2 regions of the Colwellia sp. MB02u-14 genome follow, and region 2 is predicted to be linked to the other one. Evidence: predicted binding sites of a transcription regulator. Region 2 holds the regulator's gene; the other holds the start of a gene.

What was found. Region 2 encodes MetJ, which represses methionine synthesis genes. Its sites were predicted from a motif close to TAGACGTCTAGACGTCTA; they were not measured.
Region 1: metK (methionine adenosyltransferase) is a predicted target of MetJ. The motif match lies at 6,782-6,799, and genes of this name have one in related genera.

What each region holds. Positions count from the first base shown of each region.
Region 1 covers NZ_JACGUX010000006.1:217,823-233,741, forward strand. Annotated here, with positions in the region: gene H4J52_RS02375 (efflux RND transporter periplasmic adaptor subunit) at 1-703, shown strand, start outside; gene H4J52_RS02380 (efflux RND transporter permease subunit) at 713-3,820, shown strand; gene H4J52_RS02385 (rhodanese-related sulfurtransferase) at 4,092-5,069, shown strand; gene metK (methionine adenosyltransferase) at 5,511-6,698, opposite strand; gene murI (glutamate racemase) at 6,830-7,681, opposite strand; gene H4J52_RS02400 (ABC transporter substrate-binding protein) at 7,776-8,513, opposite strand; partial or broken gene H4J52_RS02405 (MFS transporter) at 8,643-9,245, shown strand; gene H4J52_RS02410 (ABC transporter ATP-binding protein) at 9,550-10,695, opposite strand; gene H4J52_RS02415 (iron ABC transporter permease) at 10,696-12,324, opposite strand; gene H4J52_RS02420 (extracellular solute-binding protein) at 12,342-13,364, opposite strand; gene H4J52_RS02425 (sterol desaturase family protein) at 13,597-14,577, opposite strand; gene H4J52_RS02430 (TonB-dependent receptor domain-containing protein) at 14,672-15,919, opposite strand, start outside.
Region 2 covers NZ_JACGUX010000001.1:255,396-271,314, forward strand. Annotated here, with positions in the region: gene H4J52_RS01050 (adenylosuccinate synthase) at 58-1,356, shown strand; gene H4J52_RS01055 (malic enzyme-like NAD(P)-binding protein) at 1,858-3,099, shown strand; gene H4J52_RS01060 (hypothetical protein) at 3,367-3,732, shown strand; gene metJ (met regulon transcriptional regulator MetJ) at 3,733-4,065, opposite strand; gene metB (cystathionine gamma-synthase) at 4,248-5,405, shown strand; gene metL (bifunctional aspartate kinase/homoserine dehydrogenase II) at 5,446-7,896, shown strand; gene H4J52_RS01080 (hypothetical protein) at 8,065-9,516, shown strand; gene rluF (23S rRNA pseudouridine(2604) synthase RluF) at 9,595-10,413, shown strand; gene fusA (elongation factor G) at 10,569-12,674, opposite strand; gene H4J52_RS01095 (RNA polymerase sigma factor) at 12,968-13,507, shown strand; gene H4J52_RS01100 (hypothetical protein) at 13,497-14,048, shown strand; gene H4J52_RS01105 (PDZ domain-containing protein) at 14,032-15,606, shown strand; gene H4J52_RS01110 (hypothetical protein) at 15,790-15,919, shown strand, end outside.

The sequences.
Region 1 (15,919 bases), on a different contig from region 2:
GGCGGTGCAGGTGGCTGAGTCCACACTAGAAACAGCTCAATTGAGTTTAAGTTATACCGTGATTAAAGCGCCATTTTCAGGGCGTATTGGTAAAGTTAATTATAGTATTGGTGCCGTTGTGAGCCCAAGCAGTAATACCATCGCGACATTAACTGCAACAGACCCTATTTATGTGAGCTTTCAAGTAGAAGAAAGCGATTATATTTCTTATTTACAAAAAAATACGCATCAGCCTGAAGATTTATCCATTGATATTTCATTACGTTTACCGAACAACACCACCTATGGCGAAAAAGGTTTGCTTATTTTTGCCGATACCAAGATAGACCAGGGTATGGGGACGGTTGAATTACGTGCGAAGTTTAATAACCCTGACGGTATTGTTGTGCCGGGCTTGTTTGTCACCTTAATTATCGAAGGCAAGCAAAAAGAGCAAATGGCGCTAGTCCCTCAAGTTGCCGTTCAAGAAAGCCAACAAGGCAAGTTTGTCCTTGTTGTTAGCGACGATAATAAAGTTGTGCAACGTTTGGTTACTTTAGGGCGAAGAATGAATGCGATGTGGGTCGTTGAATCAGGTCTTAAAGCGAACGAACAAGTGATCATAGAAGGTTTACAAAAAGTAAGAAGTGGCGTTGAAGTCAAGCCAGTTATCAAAAGCATTGACCCGCTTACCGGTACTATTTCTGACCTTTTAATTAAGTAGGACACTCCCATGATCAGTAAAACGTTTATTCATCGACCCAAGTTTGCTTTTGTTATCTCAATTGTTATTACTTTAGCGGGCCTCATTGCGATGGGGATATTGCCCGTTAATATGTACCCACAAATAACACCACCGCAAGTTCAAATAACAGCAGTTTATCCCGGTGCTAGCGCTCAGGTTGTCGAAGAGTCAGTTATTCGCCCCATTGAAGAAAAAATCAATGGTGTTGAAGATATGATGTATATCGAGTCAACAGCTTCAAATAATGGTTCAGCAACTATTACTGTATTTTTCAAGGTGGGTATTGATGACGATATGGCGCAGGTTAATGTGCAAAATCGTGTGGCATTAGCCCAAAGCTCACTGCCATCAGAAGTGACCCGACAAGGGGTAACGGTTAAGAAAAAATCTAGCTCAATGTTAATGGCCATTAATTTATTTTCAAAGCAAGCAGGTATCGACCAACTTTTCTTAAGTAACTATGCGACCAATTCATTAACTGAGCCACTAGGACGTATACCTGGCGTAGCAGAAGCTAGTGTCATGGGGGAAATGACTTACAGCATGCGAGCATGGCTGCGACCTGACCGTATGGCATCATTAGGGGTTACGGTTACCGAGGTAAAACAAGCACTTCAAGAGCAAAATTTAATTGTAGCGGCAGGGAAGTTAGGTGCGAGCCCTTCATTGCCAAATCAACAGTTTGAGTATTCAATTCAAGCAAAAGGGCGATTAAAAACGGTTGAAGAATTTGGACAAACCATCGTAAGAGCTCGTTCTAACGGTAATTTTGTCCGTTTATCTGACATTGCACGTTTAGAACTTGGTTCGCAAAACTATGGTGTTCAAGCACGTTTAAATGGTAATGAAACCGCATTTTTAGTTATCTATCAATTGCCTGGTGCAAACGCAACTGAAGTCGCTCGGTTAGTAAAGTTAGAGATAGAAAAATTATCAGCACGTTTCCCTGATGGACTTGAATATGCTATTCCATACGATACGACTGAATTTATTTCACGTTCTATTGATGAAGTAAAAACGACCTTATTTCAAGCAATAGTTTTAGTTATTCTCGTGGTTTTCTTATTTTTGCAAAACTGGCGAGCGACACTGATCCCAACTATTGCTATACCGGTTTCATTAATTGGTACCTTTGCTTTTATGTTAGTAATGGGATATTCCATTAACACCATTACACTCTTTGGTTTAGTGCTTGCAATAGGGATTGTAGTCGATGATGCCATTATTGTTATTGAAAACGTTGAACGCATTCTTAAAGAAGAAAAACTCGACATAAAAGAAGCGGTGACTAAGGCCATGGAACAGGTTTCAGGGCCAATTATTGCAACCACTTTAGTACTGCTAGCGGTATTTGTTCCTGTCGCCTTTATGCCGGGTATTACTGGCGAATTGTACAAACAATTTTCGGTAACCATCTCATTTGCCGTTATCATTTCGTCTATTAATGCCTTAACGTTAAGCCCAGCTCTTTGTACTGTTTTATTAAGTAAAGATAATATGAAACCGATCAAGTGGCTGATGCCTTTTGAACGGGGTATTGAAAAAATGACAGGAAGCTATACCACAGGCGTTAACTTCTTATTAAAACGTGCTGCTCGCGTCGGTATTATTGTCGGTGTTTTATTTGTAGCTACAGGGTGGTTAACCACATCGGTACCCACGGGTTTTGTTCCAAGCGAAGACCAAGGTTATGTTTTTCTCGATATCCAATTACCTGATGCGGCTTCAAGTAACAGAACACAGGCACTTATTGATAAAATAACGCCAATGATAAAAGCAGACCCAGCCGTTACTGACGTTATTACTGTCTCAGGTGTTTCGTTATTAGGTGGGGCAGGTTCGAACAATGGTTTAGGCATTATCATGCTAAAAGATTGGGAAGAAAGAACGGAGCCAGCATTAGCACTGCGTGCTGTTATCCAGCGTTTAATGGGGCAACTGTGGACAATGCCAGACGCACAAATAATGATATTTAATCCTCCGCCTATTCCAGGCTTAGGGACAAGTTCGGGTTTTGAATTTAAACTACAAGACAGTGAAGGTCGAAGCCCTAGTGATTTAGCGCAAGTGATGAATGGTCTTATTTATGAGGCAAATCAACGACCTGAATTAACTCGCGTTTTTAGTACTTACCGCGCAAATGTTCCACAATACTTTTTAGAGGTTGATAGAGATAAAGCAAAAGCTCAAGGTGTTGCTTTATCGGATATTTTTATAACGTTACAAGCGCAGTTAGGGTCAATGTACATTAACGATTTCAGCCAGTTTGGGCGAACCTACAGAGTAACCGTTCAAGCTGAAAAAGAGTTCCGTAAAGATCCCTCTGACTTGCGCTACTATTTTGTGCGTAACCAAGACGGTGAAATGGTGCCATTAACGACACTTGCTAAGCTTGAGCCTATTTTAGGTCCTACCAGTATCGGACACTTTAATTTGTACCGTAGCGCAAATATCACTGGCCAAGCATCGAGTGGTCATTCATCAGGTGAGGCGATAGCGATTATGGAAGAATTAGCAGGAAACTTACCCCAAGGCTATATTTTTGAGTGGGCAGGGCAGTCTAAACAAGAAATTGAAGCGGGTAATTTAGCGCCTGTTTTATTTGGCTTAGCGTTGTTGTTTGTTTACTTATTTTTAGTCGCTCAATATGAAAGCTGGACTATCCCCTTTTCTGTCATCGCCGCTGTGCCTTTAGCTTTATTTGGCTCAATGCTGACACTTTATATCTTAGGGATGGAAAACAATATTTATGCGCAGGTAGGGTTAATACTACTGATTGGCTTATCGACTAAAACCGCTATTCTCATTGTTGAATTTGCGATGGAGCTAAGAGCCCAAGGAAAGACGATCATGGAAGCGGCACTTGACGCTGCAAAGTTAAGATTTAGAGCGGTACTGATGACTGCACTCTCTTTTATTTTAGGTGTTATTCCTTTAGTTATGTCGTCTGGTGCAGGAGCCAGTAGCCGAATATTCCTTGGTGTTACTGTACTTTCAGGTATGTTAGCGGCCACTATATTAGGTACGTTGTTAGTGCCATATTTCTATATGGTCATTCAACGACTGCGTGAAGAATTGAAAGGAACAACGAGTTAACTTTAATAACCATTATGATGAGTTAAACGGTTACCTCAATTTTCAAATGACTTTTTACTGCCGTGAAAAGTCATTTTTTTATCCGCTGTGTCACTAAAGAGCTGTGCAAGTAGCGATTCTATCATTTAATCTATTGAAGGAGAGGCTTTATCTAAATTGAGGCTTTTGATAGAATGCGCGTCTTTTGGCCTACACTGATGTTAAGATGTGTTGGCTTTATATTAATCTACAGCTCCGGATTTACGTTCTGGCTGGCTCAATGGGTATTATTATGCAAAACATCACCGTCTGTGCACTTTACAAATTTGTACGCTTAGAAAACTTTGAACAACTTAAAAAACCATTATTGTCTGTTATGTTAAATAACGATGTTAAAGGTACATTATTGCTTGCTAATGAAGGTATTAACGGTACCGTCGCTGGTACACAAAGCAGTATTGATAAGCTCTTAGCGCATTTAGAAACAGATGAGCGTTTAATGAATTTTTCTCATAAATATTCATACGCTGACGAGAATCCTTTTCAACGCAGTAAAGTAAAATTAAAAAAAGAAATTGTGACTATGGGCGTTGAAGGAATTGACCCATTACTGACCGTTGGTACTTATGTAAAACCTAAAGAGTGGAATGCACTTATTGCCGATCCTGAAGTTTTATTGATTGATACACGTAACGATTATGAAATTGAAATAGGCACCTTCAAGAACGCAATAAACCCTAAGACTGAAACCTTTCGTGAATTTCCAGAATATGTTGCACAGCACTTAGACAAGAACAAACATAAAAAAGTAGCGATGTATTGTACTGGTGGTATTCGCTGCGAAAAATCAACCGCTTACTTAAAAGAGCAAGGCTTTGAAGATGTTTATCATCTTGAAGGTGGCGTGCTTAAATATTTAGAGGAAGTTGAGCAAGAGAATTCAATGTGGCAAGGTGAATGTTTTGTTTTTGATGGCCGTGTTGCAGTAGGGCATGGCTTAGAGCAAGGGCAGTACGATCAATGCTTTGCTTGTCGTTACCCGATAACCGAACAAGAAAAGCAAAGTGAGCATTATGTAAAAGGCGTCAGTTGTCATCGTTGTTATGATAAATATACTGACGAACAACGTAGTGGCTTTGCTGAGCGCGAACGCCAAATTAATTTAGCCAGCCAACGTGGTGAAAAACACATTGGTGGACATGTTCAAGATGTTATTGAGCAACGACGTAAAGAAAAAGTAGCCAGTAAAAAAGCGCAGTCGGCTAAATAGTCATAAATTAACCTCATATTTTTCCAATAAAAAAAGCGACTTATTGAGTCGCTTTTTTTATGTTCAGGTGGAACGATGTTGTTGAAACGTTAAAAATTAAAACCCTGTGGCTTTACGAAGCGTGTTGGCTTTATCAGTTCTTTCCCAAGTCAGCTAGGTGAAAGAGTATTATTCGCAATGTTAATGGTTTTATTGCAATAAAAAAGCGACTTATTGAGTCGCTTTTTTATGTTTAGTAGGAACGGTGATGTTAAAACGTTAAAACGTTAAAAATTAAAAACCAGCGGCTTTACGGAGCACGTCGGCTTTATCGGTTCTTTCCCAAGTCAGCTAGGTTAAAGAGTATTATTCGCAATGTTAATGGTTTTATTGCAATAAAAAAGCGACTTATTGAGTCGCTTTTTATGTTTAGTAGGAACGGTGATGTTAAAACGTTAAAAATTAAAACCCAGCGGCTTTACGAAGCGTGTCGGCTTTATCGGTTCTTTCCCAAGTAAAGGCGGTAAAAGTATCATTGCCGACTGTTACTTCAACAGGTTCACGACCAAAATGTCCGTAAGCGGCTGTCATTTGGTACATAGGGTGTAATAAATCAAGCATCTTAGTAATGCCGTAAGGTCGTAAATCAAAATGCTCTCTAACTAACTCAATCAACGTTGCTTCTGATACTTTACCGGTACCAAAGGTTTCAATTGAAATAGATGTTGGCTCAGCAATACCAATGGCATAAGAGATTTGAATTTCACAACGGTCAGCTAAACCGGCAGCAACAATGTTTTTTGCAACATAGCGCCCTGCATAAGCGGCACTGCGGTCAACTTTTGATGGATCTTTACCTGAGAAGGCACCACCACCATGACGAGCCATGCCGCCATAGGTATCAACAATAATTTTACGACCGGTTAAACCACAGTCACCAACGGGGCCACCAATAACAAAACGACCTGTAGGATTAATAAAATATTTAGTGTCTTTAGTTAATAACTCAGCGGGTAAAACCGCTTTGATAATGTTTTCCATCACAGCTTCGTGTAAATCTTCTTGAGAAATCTCTGGGTTATGTTGAGTTGATAAAACAACAGCGTCAATTGCTACGGGTTTATTATCTTCATAAATAAAAGTAACTTGAGACTTTGCATCAGGACGTAACCAAGGTAAGACACCTGACTTACGCACCTCTGCTTGACGCTCTACCAAACGATGAGAATAAAATATAGGTGCAGGCATTAATGTTTCAGTTTCATTGGTTGCATAACCAAACATCAGTCCTTGGTCACCAGCACCTTGATCTTCTGGTTTTACTCGGTCAACACCTTGTGCAATTTCAGGGGACTGTTGGCCAATTAAATTCATAATGCCACAGGTTTCACCATCAAAACCTACGTCAGATGAAGTGTAACCAATATTACTAATAACATTACGAGTAATCGTTTCTAAATCAACCCATGCGGTGGTGGATACTTCACCTGAGATAATTGCTACGCCAGTTTTCACCATCGTTTCACAAGCAACACGAGCATTTTTATCTTTAGCGATAATTGCATCAAGTACAGCATCAGAAATTTGATCGGCGATTTTATCTGGATGACCTTCAGAAACTGATTCAGAAGTGAAAAATTGAGTAGACATAAAACCTCAGGAAAAATTTAATAGTTTAAGATATTTTTTTATTAAAGTTATTCTAACTGCAAGATTAACTATTTTCTAGTTATTTTACGCCTAGAAGGCTAAACGGCCAAAAATAACTGTAAATTGCTTATTTAAAGAGCAGGGAGTTGTTGTAGCGGGATATTTTTACCAAAGAGCACTGACATTAACTGTGCTTGTTCCGGTGATATCTTTGAGCTAAAAAAATGTTGCTGGGAAATCTGTTCATGACTTGCCAGTAACCCCTTAATTTCAAGTTGGCTGGCAAGCTGCTCAGTTACCGGTTGAGCAGTTTCCATAATGGTAATTTTATCACCGACAATATCTTGTATAAGTTGACGAACAAAAGGGTAATGAGTACATCCTAATACGAGGGTATCTATATTACTTTGCAGAAGTGGTCCTAAAAAGGCATTTAGTCTTTTACGGCACTGTTCACTCTCATAAAGACCTTGCTCAATAAGTTCTACTAATCCGGCACAAGGTTGGATATAAATTTCAGCGCCATTCTTATGCTTATTTACTAATGATAAAAAACGCGTATTTACAGCGGTTGCTTCTGTTACTAATAAAGCTATTCTTTTGGTTTTACTGTGAATTGCGGCGGGTTTAATTGCGGGCTCAACCCCTATGATTGGAATTGAAACGCGTAAACGTAGCTGATCAATAGCGCTAACCGTTGCAGTATTACAGGCAACAACAATTGCTTTTACTTGCTGGTCAATTAACCAATCTGCAATTTTATTTACCCGTTCAGTAATATTTGCTGTCGATTTATCACCATAAGGAGCAAATTGGCTATCCGCAACATAAATAATATTTTCATGTGGTAAGTTTTGATGAATACATTTCGCAATCGACAAACCACCAATACCAGAGTCGAAAACACCGATCGTTTGAGAATTTGCTGGAACTGACTTTAAGGGGACTACTGTTTTTTGGGCGACTAACTGATTTTGAGTCATTATATCTGTCGTTAATGAGTAAGGGATTAAATTTGTATTTGTTATATTGATTTTAGTCAAGAAAGTAAAGTGCTCTGATTGTTATTTATTGAATTTAAAGCACATGCCATTTACTTTTGAGCTTATCTAAAATGCCACTGCTTTTAATTTGATGATAAGCATCTATATATTTACTGACAATTTTTTCATCACTGTTAAGACTAAAAGCAAAATATAAATCATGATTAATGACTGATATAGGCATAATTACTTTTAGGTTACTGATATCTAAATTTAATTTACTTGCTCGTACTTTTAAGGTGTTCTTTGTACCCGTAATAATGTCAACCCTATTAAGATATAGCATTTGTAAGCTTTGCTCTGGTGAACCAAGTACATGAAGATAGGGGTATTCATGTCGCTGAAAGTATTGTGCGGTACTTGATGAATTTGCTACGGCTATTTTGTATTTTTTGAGTTGTTGAATATCAGTCATTGATGTTTGGAAGTTTTCTTTTAAGCCCCAAGCGTAAACATCTTCTTTCGTTAATTTCCCACCCCAAATGAATAAATTTTCCCGAGATAAGGTACGAGAGAGTGAAAAAATAAGTGTATTAGGTTGGTTTAAGGCTGTTCTGTAAGCACGTGCCCAAGGCAGTATTTGCAAATCAATATTATCACCGGTAACTTTGAATATTTCTTCCATAACTTCAACTGAAAAGCCGCTTAGCACACTACTTTCTTGGTAGAACTGGTAAGGTGGCAATATTTCGGTGACAACAAGCTGTTCGGCAATACTTGATGAGGTATTACCGAGCAAAAATATAATGATCCAGAGATACTTTACATTCATCAAATATCTAACTTATTTAACAAGAGTTAATAAGCCAAGTATAGAGCAAATTAAGTTTTTGTTCTTCCTTTGCCTTTAAAAATCCAAAGAAACAAATAATAATGACAGTAGAGTAATCAATAAACTACTGTTAGCATCTTAGAGCAAGACAAGTTATTACAATGCCTCATTGTGGCTAATATTTTGTGTATGTTTATTAATGCACAAATGGACTCTTCGTTGATTCAATATTTAACTCGCGCTGAAGTGCCTGATCTTATTTTGCTTATTTCATCGATGATTGTTGCCAATTCACTGTTAATTATTTGCTCTGAGTTTTTTTTGTTGAAAATGATGGCTTCGATGGCCTTAGAAAGTCGTATTCAAATTGGTTTACTGTTACTTGCCGCTTCGCAACTTTGGTTTGCAGTAAACCCACTCGACTTTACCTGGGGATGGATTGGCGCAGTATTAGTGATGAGTTTAGCCGAAGCGATATTATTCCCTACCATGAATGTTCATATTGACCGTTTAGCTCCAGCACATTTACGCGGCGCATACTTTGGTGCAGCATCATTTTATTCTTTAGGCTTCGCTATAGCTCCATTGTTAGGTGGTTTTGTATTAGATCATTTTGGAGGCTTTTGGTTATTCATGACCGCATCACTGCTGTGTTTTGTTGTTATATATTTATATCGAATACTACCTACTTTCAAGCGGCCAAATTTTGATGATGTAGCCTTAGAAAAATAAATGTGAGAACCTTTTTATAAATTAACAGATATATAAGGCTATTGGTGCGAGCAAAAAATACCGTCAACCTTTGCTCATGCGAGAGAGTTACCGAAAAATTGGCGGTTAGCTTATGACTTATAATCACCAAAAGTAGATGATTTTTACTTCTGATTTTTATTGAAATAGCGATCCTAACGATTTCCACTATTTCTTATCATCGCTTTAAAATAAACTTAAGTGTGAGTTAAAAGAATTTTTACACTTCATGGTTGCAACATAACCTTAAGATTTAACGTTATTTTGATAGAAATCCCGTTTATAGTTACCCTAAAATATCATCATAACTATTAAAAACTTGATAGTTGTGGCTCTTGATTTTTATCGCTATTTTTTGGCCCAACGCGAATAAACAATTGCTATAAAAGCTCAACTGTTCAAATGATAAAGATAGGTCTTTATCAATACTACTCAGTAAATAGTGAAATCCATGTTCAGTGATAGAGATATTATCAACTTTGACATTATTTTTCTCAAACCCGTCTTCACAATACACAATAGCTTGTGACTTCAATAACAATTGTAGTTTTTGAGGACCCCCTTTGTAGGTAATCATATTTTCTTTTAAAAAAAGATCTTCAGTTGATGGTAATTCTCCAACAGCTGATTGAAATTGGCCATTTATCGCCTTTACAGGTATCCAGCTACCTAATTGCAAAAAATCAGCAACTTGCCAGCTGTTTGGTGAGTGACAAACATCGGCAGGTCTACCTATTTGAAGGATACTTCCCTGATGCATTACTGCAATTTTATCAGCAAAAGTAAAGACTTCGTCTTTGTTATGAGTCACAAATATAGCACTCATTTTTAACTGCTTTAAAATTTGGCGCATTTCTAACATTAATTCATTGCGTAAACGTGCATCAATATTTGAAAAAGGCTCATCAAGTAATAATAAGGTAGGCTGAGGTGCTAATGCTCTAGCAATAGCAACTCTTTGTTGTTGTCCACCGGACAACTGATGTGGAAATCTTGCTTCTAAACCTGTTAACTTAAGTAAGTTGAGCAAATCAGTCATTCGAAATTTCTGTTCACTTTTTGGCAGTTTATTAATTCCAAAGCAGATGTTTTTTTCAACTGATAAATGAGGGAACAATGCATAATCTTGAAAGATCATACCGATATTACGATGTTCAGGAACTACATGCTTAAATGGCGTGATAGTGAGAACATCTTCTTCAACGATTAAATGAGTACTACTTGAATTATTACGCTTTATGTTTAACTCACCCGTACTGGGTGAATTAAAGCCCGCGATAGTATTAAGCAATGTGGTTTTTCCACAACCACTTGGTCCTACTAATCCAAGAATATCACCAAAGTTTAGTGTTAAGTGGGTGTCTAACAATATGACTTTATTCTGTAATTTAACCGAAAGTTGCTTAACGCTTAATAATTCATTTTCGACCATTTACGATAACTCCTTACTTCTGTTGAGCCAAATAATAGGTAATAGGCCTAATAAAACAATTAAAATAGCACTCAAGGCTCCTTGCTCAAGCATTTCGTCTGATATTAATTGATAAATTTGTATACTCAATGTATCAAAATTAAAGGGCCTTAGTAATAATACGGCGGATAGTTCTTTCATTGATTCAACAAATACGAGTAACCATGCTACAAAAATAGAAGGCCTCAGTATTGGCAGGTGTACCTTTTTTAACATTTGACCTAAGCCTACCCCCAAACTTGCAGGAGCAAAATCAATAGAATTAGGTATCTGTTTGATACCACTAGATATTGTTCCATTAGCAATCGCTGAAAAACGAACCACAAAGGCAAATACGACAGCAAAAATAGTGCCAGACAAGACTAAACCGGGTTCTTTAAGCTGAAGATACCTTGCTATATCATTAATAAAATGATCAAGGGGTCCAAAACTAGCCAATAATGCCATTGCTAAAACTGTTCCAGGTACTGCATAACCTATTCCTGATAAACTTGAAGGAAGTATTCGCCATTTATCAAAGCTTAATCGCCGATATAAACTACATAACAGTGCAAATAAAGTGGCAATAGTTGCGGCATAAAATGACACTTCAATACTGTTAAGGCTTGGTGAAATTAAATTTGCTAGCTGAGCCATACTGCTGTATTCAACTGCCATAATAACAAGCAAAGCGAAAGGTAAAAGAAAACCCGCTAAAACCAATGTCCAACAAAAACCGCTAATGAGTAGTTGTTGAAAGAATGATAATGTAATAATTTCAATATGCTGATTAGGCCTATTTGATTGATGATTTTGACCGGCTCTTGCACGTTGTTCACCAACAACCACAAACAGAATTATCAGCATTAATATACTGGCTAAAGCATTTGCTGTTGCTAAGTCACCATAGCCCAGCCAAGTATCATATATAGCTGTAGTCAGTGTATTTACCGCAAAATAATTTACCGTGGCAAAGTCAGCTAAGGTTTCCATAAGGACTAAACTCGCTGATATCGCTATTGCTGGCCGTGCCAGCGGTAAGGCAACTTTTAAAAAGCTTTGTTTTGCTGACAACCCTAATAAACGTCCGGCCCTTAACAAGTTTTGATCTTGTTGCTCAAGTGCAGTACGCGTTAACATATAAACATAAGGAAACAACACTAACGAAATTACAATGGAAGCTCCAGGTAAAGTACGTATATCAAAAAACCAATAATCACTCGGCGACTGCCAATTAAACCAACTACGTAACGCGCGCTGAACGGGTCCTGCGTAATCAAACAGATCAGTATAAAGATAAGCAACTAAATAGGCGGGCATTGCTAAGGGCAATAAAAGTAACCATCTCAGAAAATTTTTACCCAAAACGTTGGTATGAACAATGAAAGCCGCACTCAAAGTACCAAAAATTAAAGACAAAAAAACGACCAACACGCCTAGTACTAGTGTGTTAGTAATATAGTCAGGTAAGACTGTTTGCCAAAGATGAGAAAATAAATCACTTGACGAACTAAAGCTGGCTAATACCATAACTACTACCGGTGTTATGAGTAAAAATACTATGAGCCAGCAGGCACTTCGCCAGATATTATTTTTTAATGGGGCTATCAAGAAATAATCATCATCCTTTATAAATCAAATTTAGCTTTATCTATAAGTTTAAGCGCTTCTTTTCTATACTTTGCGATCGATTCTAACGACAATGAATCTGCTTTAAACTTACCCCATGAGGCAACTAAATCAGATGGCATTACATCAGCTCTCACTGGATATTCCATATTCGTTTCAGCATAAAGCTTCTGTGCTTCTTTTGACACCAAGAATTCCATTAAAGCTTTAGCATTGTCATGATTAGGAGCATATTTTGCCATGCCCATTCCTGATATATTCACATGAGCACCCCGGTTATTTTGATTGGGGAAATTAATGTATACCGAATCAGCCCATAACTTCTGCTTTTCATCAACCAACATTTTGCCAAAATAGTAACTATTACCTAACGCTATATCACATAAGTTTTGATGAATTGCTTGTACTTGACCACGGTCATTACCCTGAGGTTTGCGGGCCAAGTTAACTTTAAACTTTTCTAACCAAGTGAGGGTCTCTGTTTTACCATGAGCAGCAATCATAGAGGCAACGAGTGCAATATTATATGAATGTTTACCGCTTCGAGTGCATATTCTTCCTTTATATTTAGTGTCAGCTAAATCTTCATAATTGATATTGATAGCACCCAAACGTTTAGCTGAATAAATATTACGAACACGTGTTGTAAGTGCATACCACGTATTGTCTGTAGCACGATATTGACTAGGAATTACATCAAGTAACGTTTTAGAGCTATAAGCTTGAAGTAGATCACGGTCATGTAATTCAATGAGCCGACTAATATCCGTCGTTAACAATATATCCGCGGGGCTATATTTACCTTCTCGGGCGAGACGTTCCGCCATGCCTTTTTTAGCAAAAATAACATTGACTTTAATCCCCGTTCTTTTTGTAAAAATGTCAAATAAAGGCTTAACTAAAAACTCTTGGCGGTAGGAATACACATTCACCTCATCACTAGCTTGTAAAGATGATGAAATAAGTAAAAAGCTAGTAAAAATTAGGAATAAATTTTTTCGGATGGACGCTATATTTTGCATTATATTACCCTGACAACGTTATGCCAGTCTCTGTCGACAGTATTTATAGGCTGGCAAGATTAAAGAAAACATTATAATTTGTCAATCTATTTGAGAATAATTCTTGTTTAGATTACTGCTCTAAGAGTCTTGTTCTCTTAGGAAATCAGTAGACTGGGTATATGTTATTTCCACTAACCACTATAACTAAAAAATATAGGGCAAATAATTTGAATTGAATAACATTAATATACTAAAAAAAACGAAAACGAAAACGTAATTTTCTATATACGTTAATAAAAGGTTGTAAATAAATACCCATTAGCGACCTATGTAATTCACCTTCTTTACCTATGCCAAAAGACAACGAACCAACCTCAGACGCATGCATAAAACAGTTGAACAAGCGATCCCAAAGGGATAATACCGTACCAAAGTTTTTATCAAAATGCTTAACGTTATCACTGTGGTGAATTTGATGCTGTGCAGGGCTTAAAAATAACCCTTCGATTTTATCTCCCCAACTTATCCTGATATGGCTATGACGGAGGTTCGAGCCCATAATATTAAACGCAAAAACAAAAATATTGGCACCAATTATATCAATCATTTTTAATGTGGGTCCAAATAAGTAATAGCATAAGCCAACCACAAAGCCTTGAGTTAATGCCATACGACAAGCATAGAAATAATTTTCAATAGGGTGTGAGCGATAGATAGTAAAGGGTGTTAGCACGGTTGCGGAATGATGAACTTTATGAAACTCCCACAGATAATGGCTTTTGTGTAAACAGTAATGCAATAAGAAACGAGTGAAATCATCAAAAATAAACAACAGTAGGGTAAAAACAGCCATAATGCTGGCCGATGATAGGGTAAGGGGTGTCATGGGCCCAAAGACCCATTCTATTGCCGATGAGATAGCTAATGCAATAGGCACCATAGTTAAAACAACAAAAGGAAATAATGCGGCCTTAAAAAGTTTGTTTACAATAAGCAAGGCATAATCGTTTAAAGCTGATCGGGCTAAAAAAACCTTCCTAGGAAATAAAAAGGCTATGAACCCTGGTTGCTTCTCTTGCGTTGGACCTGACTTAATTACCTTTTTTAGGTTAATAAAATACACTGCACTGGCAAATAGTAGTGCCGATAAAAGATAGCCCCAAAATAAGCGTTGGTTAGGATCTAGGATATAAAGGGCTAATTCTTTAAAGTTTGCGCTAAGAAAGTCCATAAATATAAATAACTTTTCGTAATAAGGTTACAAATAAAAACGATAAGTATGACACTTAACGTTCTTATTTAAATTTAAACACGATTAACGCTAATTAGAAGCTATATTGATAGCCAATAGAAGCAGATCTAGGTTTACTAGGGCGAGCTCCATAAGGGCGTCGACTAACTATTTCTTGATTATCGAGTAAGTTATCAAGTTTAAGATAGATACTGCCCATATCTCCTAGTTCATAACTTGCAGCCATATCAACGATGGTTAGTGCTTGTGTTGTTACGCCAGACAGCAGAACATTTTCACCTGATGCTTCTCTCATTTCACCAATGTAGCGGGTAATTAAATTAACTTGCCAATTATTAGCCGTTAAACCAATATCAAGTGTTAATTGATTTTCAGGTAAATACGGTAAAGTATCTCCAACCTTAACGTCTCCCCACATACTAAAGTCAGAGCTAAATGCACTATCAAACTCGCCTTTAGTATAGGTGTAACTCAACAATACAGGTAAGTCATAGTCCGCCGATAGCTCATAGGTGTGTTTTGCACTTAATTCAAGGCCTATAACATTTGCTTTACCACTGTTGAACTCGCCATCAGTATTATCTTGACAAAGCGAGGCAGTTGAAAAAGAGCAGCTTTCTTTTAAATTTTCTATATCATTGTAAAATATAACCGCTTCAAGTTGGCTACTCTCGTCATGATAACGAGCACCTAACTCATAATTAATGCTATTTTCAATTTTAACACTGGTTGGCTCTTTTGGACTCGTCGGCACAAAACCTTCATGAACACCAAAAAACAGCCCTGAATGTTCAGACAATGTGTAAAACCCACTTAAACTTGGTAACCAAATATCAGTGCTTTTCTTTTGCCATTCACCTTCTTTACCTAGTGCTTCATTTTGGTAACTGGCATCAAGAAATTCACCACGTAGGCCAAAGGTTAAATCCAATGCACCTAACGTCATGGTATCTTTGAAAAAAACAGAAATAGCATCGGTTTTTTCTCTATTTGTATCTCCAGCAAGTGTGGCGCTACCATCACTCAGTAGTTCAGCCGAGGTCATTGTATACGCATCAGTAGTGTGATGTCGCTTGATTTGATCTTGATGGAACCTAAAGCCAACATTAAGCACATGTTTTACATCGAAAAGTGTATGGTAAACATATAACTCAGATTGAATACCTTGCGAATAATATTCTCGTTGGTTATCACCTAATATAATCTTTTCATATTCTCTTTCGGTGTCTCTTTGCCCCGTTAACACTTGATAAAAAGGTGCATTAGCATCTGTTTCAGGATTCGTTAAAATATCTTGTAAATCAGTGACTACCGCCCCTGC
Region 2 (15,919 bases):
GACTACTATTTTATTTTTGATAAAATCGCCGCCTAATTTTTTATCGAAATTGAAAACATGGGCAAAAACGTCGTAGTTCTAGGCACCCAATGGGGTGACGAAGGTAAGGGTAAGATTGTTGATTTACTCACAGATAAAGCTAAGTACGTAGTACGTTATCAAGGAGGCCATAATGCAGGTCATACTTTGGTAATTGACGGTGAAAAAACCGTACTTCATTTAATTCCATCGGGTGTATTACGTGACAATGTGAAATGTTTAATCGGTAACGGCGTAGTTTTATGTCCAAAAGCCTTGATGACAGAAATCGCAATGTTAGAAGCTAAGGGTGTTCCTGTTCGCGAACGCTTACTTATTAGTGATGCTTGTCCGTTAATTCTTCCTTACCATAATGCTTTAGATGCGGCGCGTGAAATTGCTCGTGGTAATAAGCCTATTGGTACGACAGGACGCGGAATTGGTCCAGCTTATGAAGATAAAGTGGCTCGCCGTGGTTTACGGGTTGGTGACTTAGTCTGTGCAGAAACATTTGCAATTAAATTAAAAGAAATTGTTGAATACCATAATTTCTCTTTAGAACATTACTACAAAGTTGAGCCTGTTTGTTATGAAACAGTCCTTGCTGATGCCCTCGCGGTGCGTGATGTGATCCTTAAGATGGTTGCTGATATACCTGAAATGCTTGATCAAGCGCGTAAAAACGGTGAGTCAATTATGTTCGAAGGTGCTCAAGGCACTTTACTGGATATTGATCACGGTACTTACCCTTATGTAACGTCTTCAAATACTACTGCAGGTGGCGTTGCTACCGGTTGTGGTTTTGGACCTCGTCACTTAGATTATATATTAGGCATTACTAAAGCATACACAACGCGTGTTGGTTCGGGTCCTTTCCCAACAGAACTAGACGATGAAGTGGGTGAACACTTAGGCACCGTTGGCCATGAATTTGGCGCAACTACGGGTCGTGAGCGACGTTGTGGTTGGTTTGATGCCGTTGCAATGCATCGCGCGATTCAAGTTAACAGCGTAACAGGTTTCTGTTTAACTAAACTTGATGTTTTAGATGGTTTAAAAACACTTAAAATTTGTACAGGCTACAAAACTCAAGCGGGTGATATTATCACCGTGCCGCCAACGGCTGCTGAAGGTTATGAGTGTATTACACCTGTTTACGAAGAAATGCCGGGCTGGTCTGAAACAACAGTTGGAGCAACTTCTCGTGATGTTTTACCTGCTAATGCAATTGCTTACATCAAGCGTATTGAAGAATTGACAGGCGTACCGGTTGATATTATTTCAACAGGACCAGAACGTAATGAAACTATTATTTTAGTTAATCCGTTCACTGATTAACACATAATACAGCATATTTTCTAAAATAAAATTTTATTAAAACCACCTTTTAGGTGGTTTTTTTTTCATCAAAAATAAAATATATTCAAACATTGATTTGAATATAAATGCAAAAAAAATTACTAACACTACAATCATAAGTTATAAAGTTAATGAACGTTATGGTTTTAATGTTAAAATTTAGTGATAAATTCGCTATTGTGCATTGAAAAAAACAAAAATAGAAAGCTAAGTTTAGCCAGTGAATGAAGTTTATAAAATGTACATAAGTATTAGATGAATAGATTAAGCTATATAACGAATATTTAGTTTTATGATGTGCAATAGAAAAGTGCTGAGGGTATGTTTGTTGTGGCTTCTGGCACTTTTTTATATAAGAATAATGTTGGAACAACATGTAAGATTGCCATAATATATATAACTATACTGTATGTAAAAATAATAAAACTTAAAAAATAGCATAAAAAACATAATAAATTTACCTAACGCATAGGACTCATCATGACTGATTTTCGCCAACAAGCACTTGATTACCATCAATTCCCAACGCCAGGGAAAATAAGTGTCGAATTAACTACCGCTGCTGAAACTAGCCTTGATTTAGCGCTCGCATACAGCCCCGGTGTTGCTGAGCCGGTACGTGCAATTGCAGCAAACCCAGATGATGTTTACAAATATACCGGCAAAGGTAATACGGTTGCTGTTATTACTAACGGTACCGCTATTTTAGGTTTAGGTAATTTAGGTGGTATGGCTGCTAAGCCAGTGATGGAAGGTAAAGCGTTATTGTTTAAGCGATTTGCAAACATTAATTCATTCGATATCGAGGTCAAACATAAGACAGTTGAAGAATTTGTTAATACGGTGGCTAATATTGCAGATAGTTTTGGCGGCATTAACTTAGAAGATATTAAAGCGCCAGAGTGTTTTGCTATTGAAAAGGCCCTTATTGAACGTTGTAAAATACCTGTATTTCATGATGATCAACATGGTACCGCTATCGTTACTGCTGCAGGTATGATCAATGCCTTAGAAATTCAAGGTAAACATATTAAAGACGCCAATATAGTGTGTCTTGGGGCAGGTGCTGCAGCAATTGCTTGTATGGAACTCTTAATAAAATGTGGCGCTCAGCGAGAAAAAATCTACATGTTAGATACTAAAGGTGTTATTCATACTCGTCGTGACGATCTTAATGAATACAAGCGTATGTTTGCTAATAATACCGATAAACGTACGCTAGAAGATGTCATCGATGGCGCAGATGTATTTGTCGGTGTTTCTGGGCCAAATTTACTTTCTGTTGAAAATGTAAAAATGATGGCGGCGAATCCGGTGATATTTGCTTGTTCAAACCCCGATCCTGAAATTAAACCAGCATTAGCGCTTGCTGTTCGCGATGATCTTATTATTGCCACTGGACGTTCTGATTACCCTAACCAAGTTAATAATGTTTTATGTTTTCCTTTTATTTTCCGTGGAGCATTAGATGTTCGTGCTAGAAGGATTAACGATGAAATGAAAATTGCTGCTGTTAATGCCATCCGTGAATTAGCAAAAGAACCTGTTTTGCAGGAAGTGCTAGATGCTAGCGGTGAGCAAAGTTTAACTTTTGGTAAGGAATATATCATTCCTAAACCAATGGACCCGCGTTTATGTGGTCGAGTTGCACTTGCTGTTGCCCAAGCTGCGGTTGATTCTGGCGTTGCCGCATTAGCGATGCCTGAAAATTATATGGAATAATCAGCGCAAAGGAGCAATCGTGGTTTATGTGGTCGAGTTGCACTTGCCCAAGCTGTGGTTGATTCTGGCGTTGTCGCATTAGCGATGCCTGAAAATTATATGGAATAATCAGCGCAAAGGAGCAATCGTGGTTTATGTGGTCGAGTTGCACTTGCCCAAGCCGCGGTTGATTCTGGCGTTGCCGCATTAGTGATGCTTGAAAATTATATGGAATAATCAGTAAAATGTAATGCAAATAAACTAAGATGAACACGCGGGAGAGCCATAATGAAAAACGTAACAAAAGCAGTTTTACTTTCTACGCTTGTTTACCCAGGAGTTGGCCAACTAGTTTTTCAGTCCTATCGGCGTGCAATAGCGCTAATTTTAGTATTTTCAATAACGGCTTATGTGTATATTGAAGAGGTGGTCAGTAAATATCAGCCACTTATTGATAGAGTAAAATCAGGTGAAATTGGGCTAAACAGCCAAGTACTTGCAAATGAAATAGCAAAACACCCTATTACTTTTGATCCGTTCTGGGTGAGCACATTAACCTATATACTCGTAATTTGTTGGGGAGTGGGTGTTATCGATGCTTATCGTTTAGGCATAAAAAAAGACGCTAAAGCGTCTTTAAATGAGTGTAAATAATTACTGCTCGTCATCTACTTCAAATTGACTAAAGTCGGTAATCCCCTTTGCTATCAGTGCATCTCGAACACTTTTGGGGAGCATTTCAGTATTGTCTTTTGTCAAATCACCATCATCAGGAAGAGGCTGTCCAGTAAAAGCATGTAAAAAAGCTTCACATAATAATTCACTGTTTGTCGCATGGCGTAAATTATTAACTTGTCGACGTGTGCGTTCGTCAGTTAACACCTTAAGCACACGCAACGGAATTGATACGGTGATTTTTTTAACTTGCTCACTTTTTTTCCCATGTTCGGCGTATGGTTTTATATAATCGCCATTCCACTTTGCCATCTAATTACCTTGTTTAGCTAAATTATTTTTTATAGGTTCGATTTTACTGGTTGTTGGCGTTGAGTCAATAACGAATGTGTAGAAGTTTAGAAGTCTAAAGTTCTTGACCGGCAAAAGTAAAGCGTTTAGAGTTATAGACGTCCAAACATCTATTTGATTTTATTGTCCAATTGGAGCAAAAAATGACAAGCAAAAAACCAGCAACATTGGCGGTTAGAGCGGGTATTAATAGTGATAAACACCATGGTGGCGTTGTACCTGCAATTCATTTATCGAGTACTTACGCTTTAAAAGGCTTTAATGATAAGCGCCAGTTTGATTATTCTAGGACAGGAAATCCAACACGAAGTACATTTGGGCAAGCTATTGCTGATTTAGAGCATGGCGCAGTTGGTATAGTCACTAGTACCGGTATGTCTGCTGTTCATTTAATCTGTCAACTACTGACAACACAAGATACTGTTATTATCCCCCATGACTGTTATGGTGGCAGTTATCGATTATTTACCCATTTAGCAAAACGTGGCCAATTTAATGTTATCGTTGTTGACCAAAACGATGAGGAAGCCTTAGCTCAAGCACTGGCGAAAAAGCCAAGATTAGTTCTGGTTGAATCACCGAGTAACCCATTATTACGTTTGGTTGATATAGAAAAGGTCACTCAGGCGAGTCATAATGTAGGAGCTTTAGTTGCGGTAGATAATACTTTTCTTTCACCTCTTTTGCAGCAGCCGTTATTATTAGGCGCGGATATTGTTTTTCATTCAACAACTAAATATATTAACGGTCATAGTGATGTGGTTGGTGGTGTATTAGTAACAAAAGACCAGGAGCTTGGTGTAGAACTTGCGTGGTGGGCAAATTGTATTGGTATTACGGGCTCACCATTTGACAGCTATCTTGCATTACGCGGCTTAAAAACATTGCCTATTCGCATGAAACAACATCAAGAGAATGCAAATGTTGTGGCAAAATACCTAAAAAATCACTCAGCAATTAATGCCGTGTATTTTCCTGGTTTGAAAGATCATCCAGGACATGAAATTGCTAAGCGGCAACAAAAAGATTTTGGCGCTATGATGAGTTTTGAAATAAAAGGCGGTGTTGAAGCGGTTAAAGTGTTGTTTGATAAGTTAGCACTCTTTACCTTGGCACAATCGTTAGGTGGCGTCGAAAGTTTAATCAGTCATCCATCAACGATGACTCACGCAGGTATGGAGATTGAAGCACAAATTGCTGCAGGTATCACGCAATCCTTAGTCAGAATTTCTGTAGGTATTGAAGATATTACTGATATTATCAGTGATTTGGAACAAGCTTTACTTGCGAGCCAAATTTAAGTTTTTAGGCTATTTTTAGTAGAATAATTAATGAGTGAAAATGACACAGTCAAATACAGTAGAACCGTTATCATCCGGGAATAACCAACTTGCCAAACATGCTATACATGCACATAAATTTGGTGGTAGCAGCTTGGCAACCACACAATGTATTGAGCGTGTGGTTGCTATTATTCGCAAAAATTGTCAGTTAGATGATTTAGTCGTTGTCTCTGCTAATGGTAATACGACGGATGACTTATTCAATATTTATGAACTCGCTGTTGAAAATAGTCAGGATCTTTTAGTTGCCATTGAGGCATTAAAACAGTCACAAAGTGTATTAATTAGTGAACTATTAAATAAGAGTAGAGCCGCATGCTTAATTGAGATTTTGTCTGATGATATAGATCAATTAACCGTTTGGTTAACAGAGCAACCGCGTCAACATCATGCTGATATGCTGGCCTATGGAGAAGTGTGGTCTGCGCGTTTATTATCCGCAGTGCTGAGTGAGCAAGTGTGTCCAAGTTATTCAATTGATGCGCGTGATTTCTTAGTTATTAATAACGATAAAGAGTGTGCAGTTGATAATCAAAGCAGCAAAAAACAATTTCAGGAAATATTACAAAAGGGAAAGTTGGCAGTCATTACTGGCTACATTACTAAAAACTCACGAGGTGAGACCTGTACATTAGGACGTAATGGCAGTGACTATTCAGCAACAATAATCGCATCGCTGTCGGGTGCGTTGAATGTTACGCTCTGGACTGATGTCGATGGTATATACAGTGCTGATCCCCGTGTTGTACCACTTGCTCGTAAATTACACCGTTTACCAAACGGTGTAGCAAAAGAGCTTGGTCGCTTGGGTAACCCCGTTTTACATGCAAAAACTTTACAACCGCTCACGAACCACAGTACGCATTTACATGTAGCAAGCAGTTTTGATCCCGAAATATCTGGTACAGAAATTGGTAAATTTGGTCAAATTGCTAAGCAAGAACTATCAGTGACTTCACTCAATGATTTATTACTGGTTCAATCAACAAGTTTAACTGGTTCATTGGCTGGGCAGGCTAACCATGAGTTTTCTGCTATTTGCAGTGATGTTAAACAAGGTTTTATTGTTATTCACCGAGCACAACAAAAGTTGGTTAGTCAATGGTTAGCCAATCATGATACCGACGTGTCATTCACACCGGTTTCAATTTTAGCTATTGTTGGTCACAGTGTAGTGAACCAAGGTAATATTCAAGCGCGTTTTAAGCGTGCTCTCAAACATTCCAAAGTGCTTTATGTGGTTAACTCGTTAAGTGAACATAGTATTATTGCCGTTCTTCAGCAGAGTTGTACGGGGGAGTTACTCAATAATGTTCATCATGATATGACTAAAGACGCACGTCATATCGGGGTTGTTGTAGCAGGACTTGGTAATATTGGTCAACGGTTTTTGGAGTTATTACCTGGGCAACTCAATCGGATCCCGGCGTTAGAGAACGTACATTTAGTCGGTTTAGTTGCGTCGAATAAAGCACTTCTTAATACCGACGGTATCGATGTTGTTCGAGCGATAAAGCTTTATGAGCGAGATGCTAAAGCTTATGACAATGCATTATTAATGTCATGGTTGACCAATCACCCTTACGATGAATTAATTGTTGTTGATATAACACCCAGTGAACATTTTAGTTATCTATACGGCGATTTTTTTAGAGAGGGAATTCATGTTATTGGCGCAAATAAGTGGGCGGCATCGTCCAGCACCAAACAATATAATACCTTAGTATCGACAGCGGCCAAAAATAAAAGCTTATGGTTAGGTAATACGACCGTAGGTGCAGGTTTACCGATTAATTTTGCGATTAACGATTTACTTAATAGCGGCGATCAAATCATTGAAATATCCGGAATTTTCTCTGGAACACTCTCTTGGTTATTTGAAACCTATGATGGTAGTGTTCCTTTTTCAAGGTTGTTACTAGATGCACTGTCACAAGGTATTACTGAACCTGATCCACGTGAAGATTTATCGGGGCGAGACGTACAACGAAAATTACTAATACTAGCGCGTATGGCTGGTTTTGAATTATCACTTGAAGATATTGATTGTCAGAACTTAGTACCTGAATCACTACAAGGCCTATCAATAAAAGATTTTTTAGCAAAAGCAGCTCAATTAGATACTTATTTTGCTGAACAGTTAGCGCAAGCGTCGGCGAAGCAATCGTGTATTCGTTATATTGCAGAGTTTGCTGTAAATGAACAAGGTAAATCAACAGCTAAGGTTCATTTAGCTGTTTTACCCAATAATGACGCATTTACTCGTTTAACACCGTGCGATAATATATTTTTAATAAAAAGCCTTTGCTATCAAGATAACCCACTCATTATCCAAGGACCTGGTGCAGGACGAGATGTTACCGCTGGTGGCTTACACTCAGATTTAGTTAGTATCTGTCAACAATTGGCAGGTAAAAAACATCAAGTTAAAATTAAAGGTTTAAGTTAGTTACATAACGCTTTTAATAAACAATACTTTAATTTAAAAAGCATGACCTTAACGTTATGCTTTTTTATTACGTAAAGTGTACGAAATACTTGTTTCCGTAGTATTATCAACTAGCATCTGGTTAACAAAAATTTTAATACACTTATTTAAGGCTCAGTTTTATTTTTTATGGCAAATAAAAGTAACAGCGATACAAACTTTACCGCACAAGCAAAAAGCCTTTTAACAAGGATATACGGACGTAGCCAACTAAACGATTCAGTACTCGAGCGTGCGATTGAATATTATGAAAAACAACCCTTTATCCAACATAAGCTCGATGAACTTCAAAATAATATTGAAAAAATAACGGCCCAAGTCCCTAGCGATAAAACTAAACAACAAAGGGTTCGGTTAGAGCGAGAAGAACGTGCCTATCAGGAAGAATTGAAGTTCGAACGTAATGAGCGCCATCAACATTTATTCTTGCTGTGTAAAGAAATTATCAGTTTATGCGAAGGTGATAGTTTTGAGGAAAGTAATCGTAAATCAGGGCAGTTATTAGGTATTATCCAATTAGTTAGCCCTACCCAAGGTAAAAAAGTCGCTTTATCCAATGAGCAGAACAAGCCTCTTTATAAAAGTGTGCTGTGTTTACGTTTACTCGACAGATTATGTTTAGACAAAAATATTGTTGAACCTTACATTAAAGTTGCCTTGGGTAATATATCTTCAGACCAGTATAAAACTTTTGCACAAGACAATCCACAAGCGTATCAGGCTTTTGTTGAAAAGGTGAAAATTCCTTTAATGATGGCGTCATTATTACAAGATATGGGTAATAACCACCCTGAAGCGATAGCTATTTTGTCTGGCGAAAAAAATGAAAAAAATCCTCACAGAACATTACCGATAGAAGAACGAAAAGCATTATTACAAATTAACTACCGGGAAACGGTAAAATACCTTGTAGATGGCATTGGCGCGTCGATTTATATAGGTAACTCAAAAGCAGATCGTGATAAGTATAATGCACTTGAACGTAAAAAATTATTATTTATTAAGCACCTATTAAAAAGCGCCGTGAACCCAAAACAAGGGATTGGTAATTTACTTAAAGTGCCACAAATCTATAGTTCAATAATCTTGTCGACCAAAGATAGCTATAACTACAAATTATTACCAAAAGTTTATCATGTCTTAAACCAGAATGCAGAGCGCGGAGCCTGTAGCCAGATAGTTGTTGATGCACTCGCTCAAATTACGGGTCATTTCCCTCAAGGTTATGGCGTTACCTATATTCCGGTAGAACAAGATATGGCTGACCGCTATGAATATGCAATAGTCAGTCAGCTTTACCCTAATGATCTTGAAAATCCTATTTGCCGAGCAGCAACGCGTAATTTAGCTTTTATATGTCATGGACAAGAAGTTGTGCTCAAAAAGTCTAATAATTTGTATTATACAGAAACAGCAAAAAGTTTTTCTAGCATCAGCAAAGAACGGCTCCATGAAATATTAGAGCTTTTAGTATCAAATTATCATGAACGTAAGAAATTAGACTTAATTCCACGCTGTTGGGAGCCCGGAGAGTTCTTTGCTGTAAAGATTAACCAAAACCTGTGGAATAAAGCTAAATAATAATAAAGCTTTTATCAATGTCTGTAAAAGTTCAGGTAAAATACATATTCACTACTTTGTACTATTTTGGAATATCTCGTGAGCGATCAAGAAAAAAGACTCAACAAATTTATCAGTGAATCAGGTTATTGCTCGCGTCGAGGTGCTGATAAGCTGATTGAAGAAAACCGAGTTACCATTAACGGTAAAAGCCCTGAATTAGGTACTAAAGTACAGCCAGGTGATGTTGTTTTTGTTGATGGTAAACAAGTCGGTGCAATGCCTACCAATAAATCAGACAGGGTTTATATTGCCTACAATAAACCTATTGGCATCACTTGTACAACTGAACTAAATGTCAGGGGCAATATTATTGATGCTATTGGTCATCAAGAAAGAATTTTCCCTATTGGTCGTTTAGACAAACCATCAGAAGGATTAATTTTTCTTACCAGTGATGGAGATATTGTTAATAAAATTTTACGCGCTGAAAATGCACACGATAAAGAGTATATTGTGACCGTTGATAAACCTATCAGTGAGCGTTTTATTCTGCGTATGTCTAAAGGTGTTCCTATTCTTGGTACTATTACAAAACCTTGTATTGTTAAAGTTCACAGCAAATTTGAATTTCGCATTATTCTTACGCAAGGCTTGAATCGCCAAATTCGCCGCATGTGTGAATATTTAGATTATGAAGTATTGAAACTCAAACGTTCACGTATTATGACCGTTGAACTGGGCGACTTAAAGTCAGGCCAATGGCGAAATTTAACGAAAGAAGAAATGACCGAAATAAATGCTGCGGTAGCGACGTCAACGAAAACAGCCTTACCAAAAGAAGCTGATGAATCTGCAGATCCCTGGGCTACTGTTATAGCAGTCACGGATATAGAAAATGATACGGATATCTCATAACTATACTAAGTTTATCCCTTTTACCCCATGAGAAAATAGAACCACTCATTAATTAAACGGATATTATAAAATTTAAATCGTTGATTATCTGTAATATTAAGACAATAAAAAAGGACGCAGAAGCGTCCTTTTTTGTTTTAGTACTTTAATGCTTACTATTTTCTAGCGGCATCTTTAGCTGCTTTAGCTGCTTTTACTTCAGCGATAACAACTTCTGCTACGTTATTAGGACAAGGCATGTAGTGAGAGAATTCCATTGAGAATTGACCACGACCTGATGTCATTGTACGTAATGTTCCGATGTAACCAAACATTTCTGAAAGAGGAACGTCAGCTTTAATACGAACACCAGAAACACCCGCGTCTTGACCTGCGATCATGCCACGACGACGGTTTAAATCACCAATAACATCACCAACGTGATCATCAGGCGTAAACACATCAACTTTCATGATAGGTTCAATTAACTGTGCACCAGCTTTTGGAATTGATTGACGGAAAGCACCACGAGCAGCTAATTCAAATGCAACAGCAGATGAATCGACCGCGTGAAAACCACCATCGTATAATTCAATTTCAACGTCAAGTACAGGGAAGCCAGCAAGAACACCAGTATCCATCATGCCTTTGAAGCCTTTCTCGATAGCTGGGAAGAATTCCTTAGGAACATTACCACCGACAACAACAGAGCTGAATACGAAACCAGTACCTGGTTCGCCGGGCTTAATACGGTAATCAATTTTACCGAACTGACCAGAACCACCAGACTGTTTCTTATGTGTGTAAGAATCTTCAATTGCCGTAGTGATTGTTTCACGGTAGGCAACTTGTGGCTTACCAACTTCTAATTCAACACCATAAGTACGTTTTAGAATATCTACTTTGATATCTAAGTGAAGCTCACCCATACCAGATAAAATTGTTTCACCTGAATCGATATCAGTTTCAACTTTAAAAGTAGGATCTTCTGCAACCATTTTACCGATAGCAAGACCCATTTTCTCAGTTGAACCTTTATCTTTAGGTGTCACAGAGATTGAAATTACAGGCTTAGGGAAAACCATCGCTTCTAGGACGATAGGGTGTTTTGGATCACATAATGTGTGACCTGTCTGAACATTACTTTTCATACCAACAATCGCGATGATATCACCAGCTTGTGCCGAAGTAAGCTCATTACGGTCATCAGCTTGCATTTCACACATACGTCCAACACGCTCTGTTTTACCTGTAGCAGCATTAAGAATTGTATCGCCTTTCTTCAATGTACCTGAATAGATACGTACGAAAGTTAATGTACCAAAACGGTCATCAGTGATTTTGAATGCTAACGCTTTGAATGTTTCTTCTGCAGAAACGATTGCGAATTCGCCATTAGGCGTGCCTTCTTCATCAGTAAGTGGTTGAGGATTAACATCGGTAGGTGAAGGCAAGTAATCAACAACAGCATCAAGAATTAATTGAATACCTTTGTTTTTAAATGCAGATGCACCGTAAGTTGGGAAGAAAGTCATATCACGAGTACCAGTACGGATACACTCTTTGACTTGTTCTGTAGTAGGAACCATTTCCCCTTCTAAGAACTCCATCAACATATCTTCATCAACTTCTAAAGCTGTTTCAATTAACTTCACACGGTATTCAGCCGCTTTTTCTACCATATCTGCTGGAATATCGGTAATTTCATAGTTTTCTGGAAGACCTGTGTCATCCCATATGTAAGCTTTTTCGCTCAGAAGATCAACTACACCTACAAAATCATCTTCTTCACCAATTGGTAAAGTCATAATAAGAGGAGTAGCACCTAGAACGTCTTTAACTTGTTTACAAACACGATAGAAATCGGCGCCTAAACGGTCAAGTTTGTTAACCATGATGATACGAGCAACTTTTGAGTCGTTCGCGTAACGCCAGTTAGTTTCTGATTGTGGTTCAACACCACCAGAACCACAGAATACACCAACACCACCATCAAGTACTTTAAGTGAACGGTAAACTTCAACGGTGAAATCAACGTGACCAGGAGTATCGATGACATTGAAACGGTGATCGTTCCAAAAACAGCTTACCGCAGCAGACTGTATGGTGATACCGCGCTCAGCTTCTTGTTCCATGAAGTCAGTCGTAGATTCACCATCATGTACTTCACCTGTTTTATGGATTTGACCCGTAAGTTTTAAGATACGTTCAGTTGTTGTGGTTTTACCCGCATCAACGTGAGCGAAGATACCAATGTTTCTGTATTTAGATAAATCTGCCATTACTTTACTCTATTTAAGTCGCTACTAAAAAAGCGGAATTATTGAAAATTTGCGCGCGAGTATACCATTACTTTATCTAAATCTGTATAAATAATGAAAAAAAATTGTACAAAGAGTATTTATTTGGATTTGGATTATGGCTATATATTTCGAATTAGTATTACCTCCATAGAATTAATGTTACCTCTATATAAGTAGAACTTTAAAAAGGTTAATTTTTATAAAATATATGCGACCCTTCAGGCACAAGCGTTGTTATATAAATATAAGAAAAATAAAGGGGTGAACTTTTGGTGCAATGGAATGAATCGCTTGTCGATAAAATGAAAGCCGGAGATCAAGAGGCATTGGAACAATGCTATCGACAGTTATCTCCCCTCATTTATACGGCAATTTTTAATATATGTCGTGATCAAGGTAATGCTAATGACTTATTGCAAGATACCTTTATTGCCGCATTTGAAAAAATTCACAGTTACACATCTGGATCACAATTGTTTCCCGCTTGGATAAAACGTATTGCCTTTAACCATACTTTTAATTTTTTGAAAAAACATAAATTAACCGTTATCGGTATAGAGAATGAAAACCAAGTAACGTCAACAGAGTTTTCAATAGAAATGCTACACGAACAGCATAATTTTTTAAGTGCCTTATTACTAAAAATTTCAGAAAAAGAACGTTTGATTATTTGGTTGTATGTGGTTGAACAATATAGCCATGAAGAAATTGGAAATATTGTGAAGAAAAGTCCTAGTTATTCAAAGTCAGTGGTTTCAAGATGTTTAAAAAAGTTAAGAGCAAAGCAAGAGATTAAAAATTATGCATATTAATTTACATCAAGCTCATGATAAATATAGCGAAGCAGAGTGCTTACATATAAAAAAGTGTGAACAATGCCAAGAAGATATTAAGTTGTTAGAACAATTAAAAGCTTCTGCGAATGTGATGCCGGTAATAATACCAGAAGCATCGAATTGGCAAGCGATTAGAAGACACACTATTGATAAAAAGTTAGTGGTCATTTCGCGGAAAACCAAAAGGACTAGGCCCTATTTTTTCCAACAACTTATTGGCATTGCCGCTTCCACCTTTTTTATTGCAGTGGGTTGGTTAGTGTGGAGCAACTATCAGTTACAGAGTCAGTTAGAACAAGTGCTGATGGTTAATCAATCGTTAGAATTACAATTGTTCGACAATGCGGTGCCAACATTTCATCAAACAGGTGTTTTGAACAAGGTCAGAAATATTGAATTAAAACTTTCCCAATCAACGAATGCTCAAGAAAAATTAATTTTACTGAATAAAAGAAAGTTACTAATTCAGGAAATTGTAAATATACAAAAGGAAAATAACGATGCAATATCAATCTAGACTCTATAAAAAATCATTATTAGTAATTAGTGCTCTGATTTTTTCATTGAATATACACGCCAACGAATGTGCGGCAGTTAAAATAACTTCAGCAAATCCTCAAGAGCATGATGTCGTTTATGAATTAGTGGGGCACAACGGGGCAGTTGCAGAAGGGCATAATAAACATTCTTATTTCAATGCCGTACTTGATGGAACTAAAGAGTATTACTTAGCCCCTGGTCTACATACACTGACTTTCAATCAATGGGATAAACGTTACTATCAACGATTTAAAAGGGGGCTGCAACCGCGTTTTGAGAGAACCTTGCCCAGCTCTATTCAAATGATTGTAGAGAAAAATAAAAGGTACAATGTTGCTGCTAAGTCATCAGGCAAAGATAATCTCCCTATTTTTAGTATTGAATCTATTGAGGACATAAGCAGCGACTTATGTGATGAAGACAAAGTAACTTATATAGCATCAACTAAGGCGCGCGAGATCCAACTTAATAACAACCTTGATTACAAACTGAAGCATCTAATGGCAAAAATGAAAACCATTCAGGAGAATAATTTATTCCCATTAGAGTTTAATTGGTCGTTTGGGGCCGTATTTGACACTAATCAAAATAGTTTTAAAACACTCGCCGTCTTTCCATACTCTTTTGCGAGCAAATTAAAACTAACCAGTGGCGACAAAATACTTGAAATTAATGGTGTCGATGTCAAAAGTATAACTTCGGATCCTTATAGTGTTCTTTATGGCTTGTTAGGAGAGTTAGGGTTAGGTCATGACGTAAATATGACTATTTCAAGAGCAGAAAAACAGCATAAGTTGTCAAATAAATATTTACCAGCAATTGTCCCTAGTGTGAATTATAAAACAACTGATTTTGATACGGTTCAATCATTAACTAATGCTACTGCAATACCTGAGAATATTAAATATCAGTACAATAATTTGATGGTAGAAATAGCAGAATATGCCAAAAATAATGATCTGGATGATACTGCGATTATGATAAAAAGCCCTGAGAAATATGATGTTTCTTTTGGTATTACAGGAAAAAATACAACGATAGGCAACAAATCAGCGTTTATGGTGATGCGAATTACTGAAAATAGTCCAGCTGAAAATTTACATTTAAAGCAAGGAGATATGATTGTTTCTATTAATGAACAAGAATTTACGGGTGCTGCATCGGTTATTCTAGCCAGTAATATTCGAGCCCTAGAGAAAAATAAAGTATATACAGTGTCTATTTTACGTAGTGGTATTAAACAGGTTTTAACGGGGATATATACACCAATACTATTTCCTAAATTTGAAATGACTGTAGATTTAGCCGAGAGAAGCTTAGCGTTAAACGCTTTATTTGATTTAGCGAATAATCCTATGGAATTTACCAAGGAACGCAAGTTGCGTTATAACTATGGAATTGAATTATATGACTACCGTTCGAGTACGTTAAGAACTCCGAGAAGTCATCGTTCTGATGCAAGCTGGAGATCAAGTTCAAAACCAAGTTCGCCATCAAAATCGAGTTCGAGTTCAAAATCTTCATCAAAGAATTAAGGTTTAACGCTGCTTGAGTTAATAACTCAGGCAGCATTCTAAAACCGAATTAACCAACGATTTATCAGAAAAATAGTTCCAAACTAAGAGCCATTATTAGTCAATATTATTAACAAATATTGACTTAATTAAGCGGTAATGGCTAAACCTATGAACGTATTCAGTTAAAATAAAGGATTACAGATGAATAAATACAGATTGGCAAAATCAGCATTAGTTGCATTGATTCCAGCCTTGCTGCTACAAACAGTCTATGCAGCAGATTGTGCATCAGTTAGTTTGGCGAGTGGTGAAATCTCTGGAAAAAAAGTTA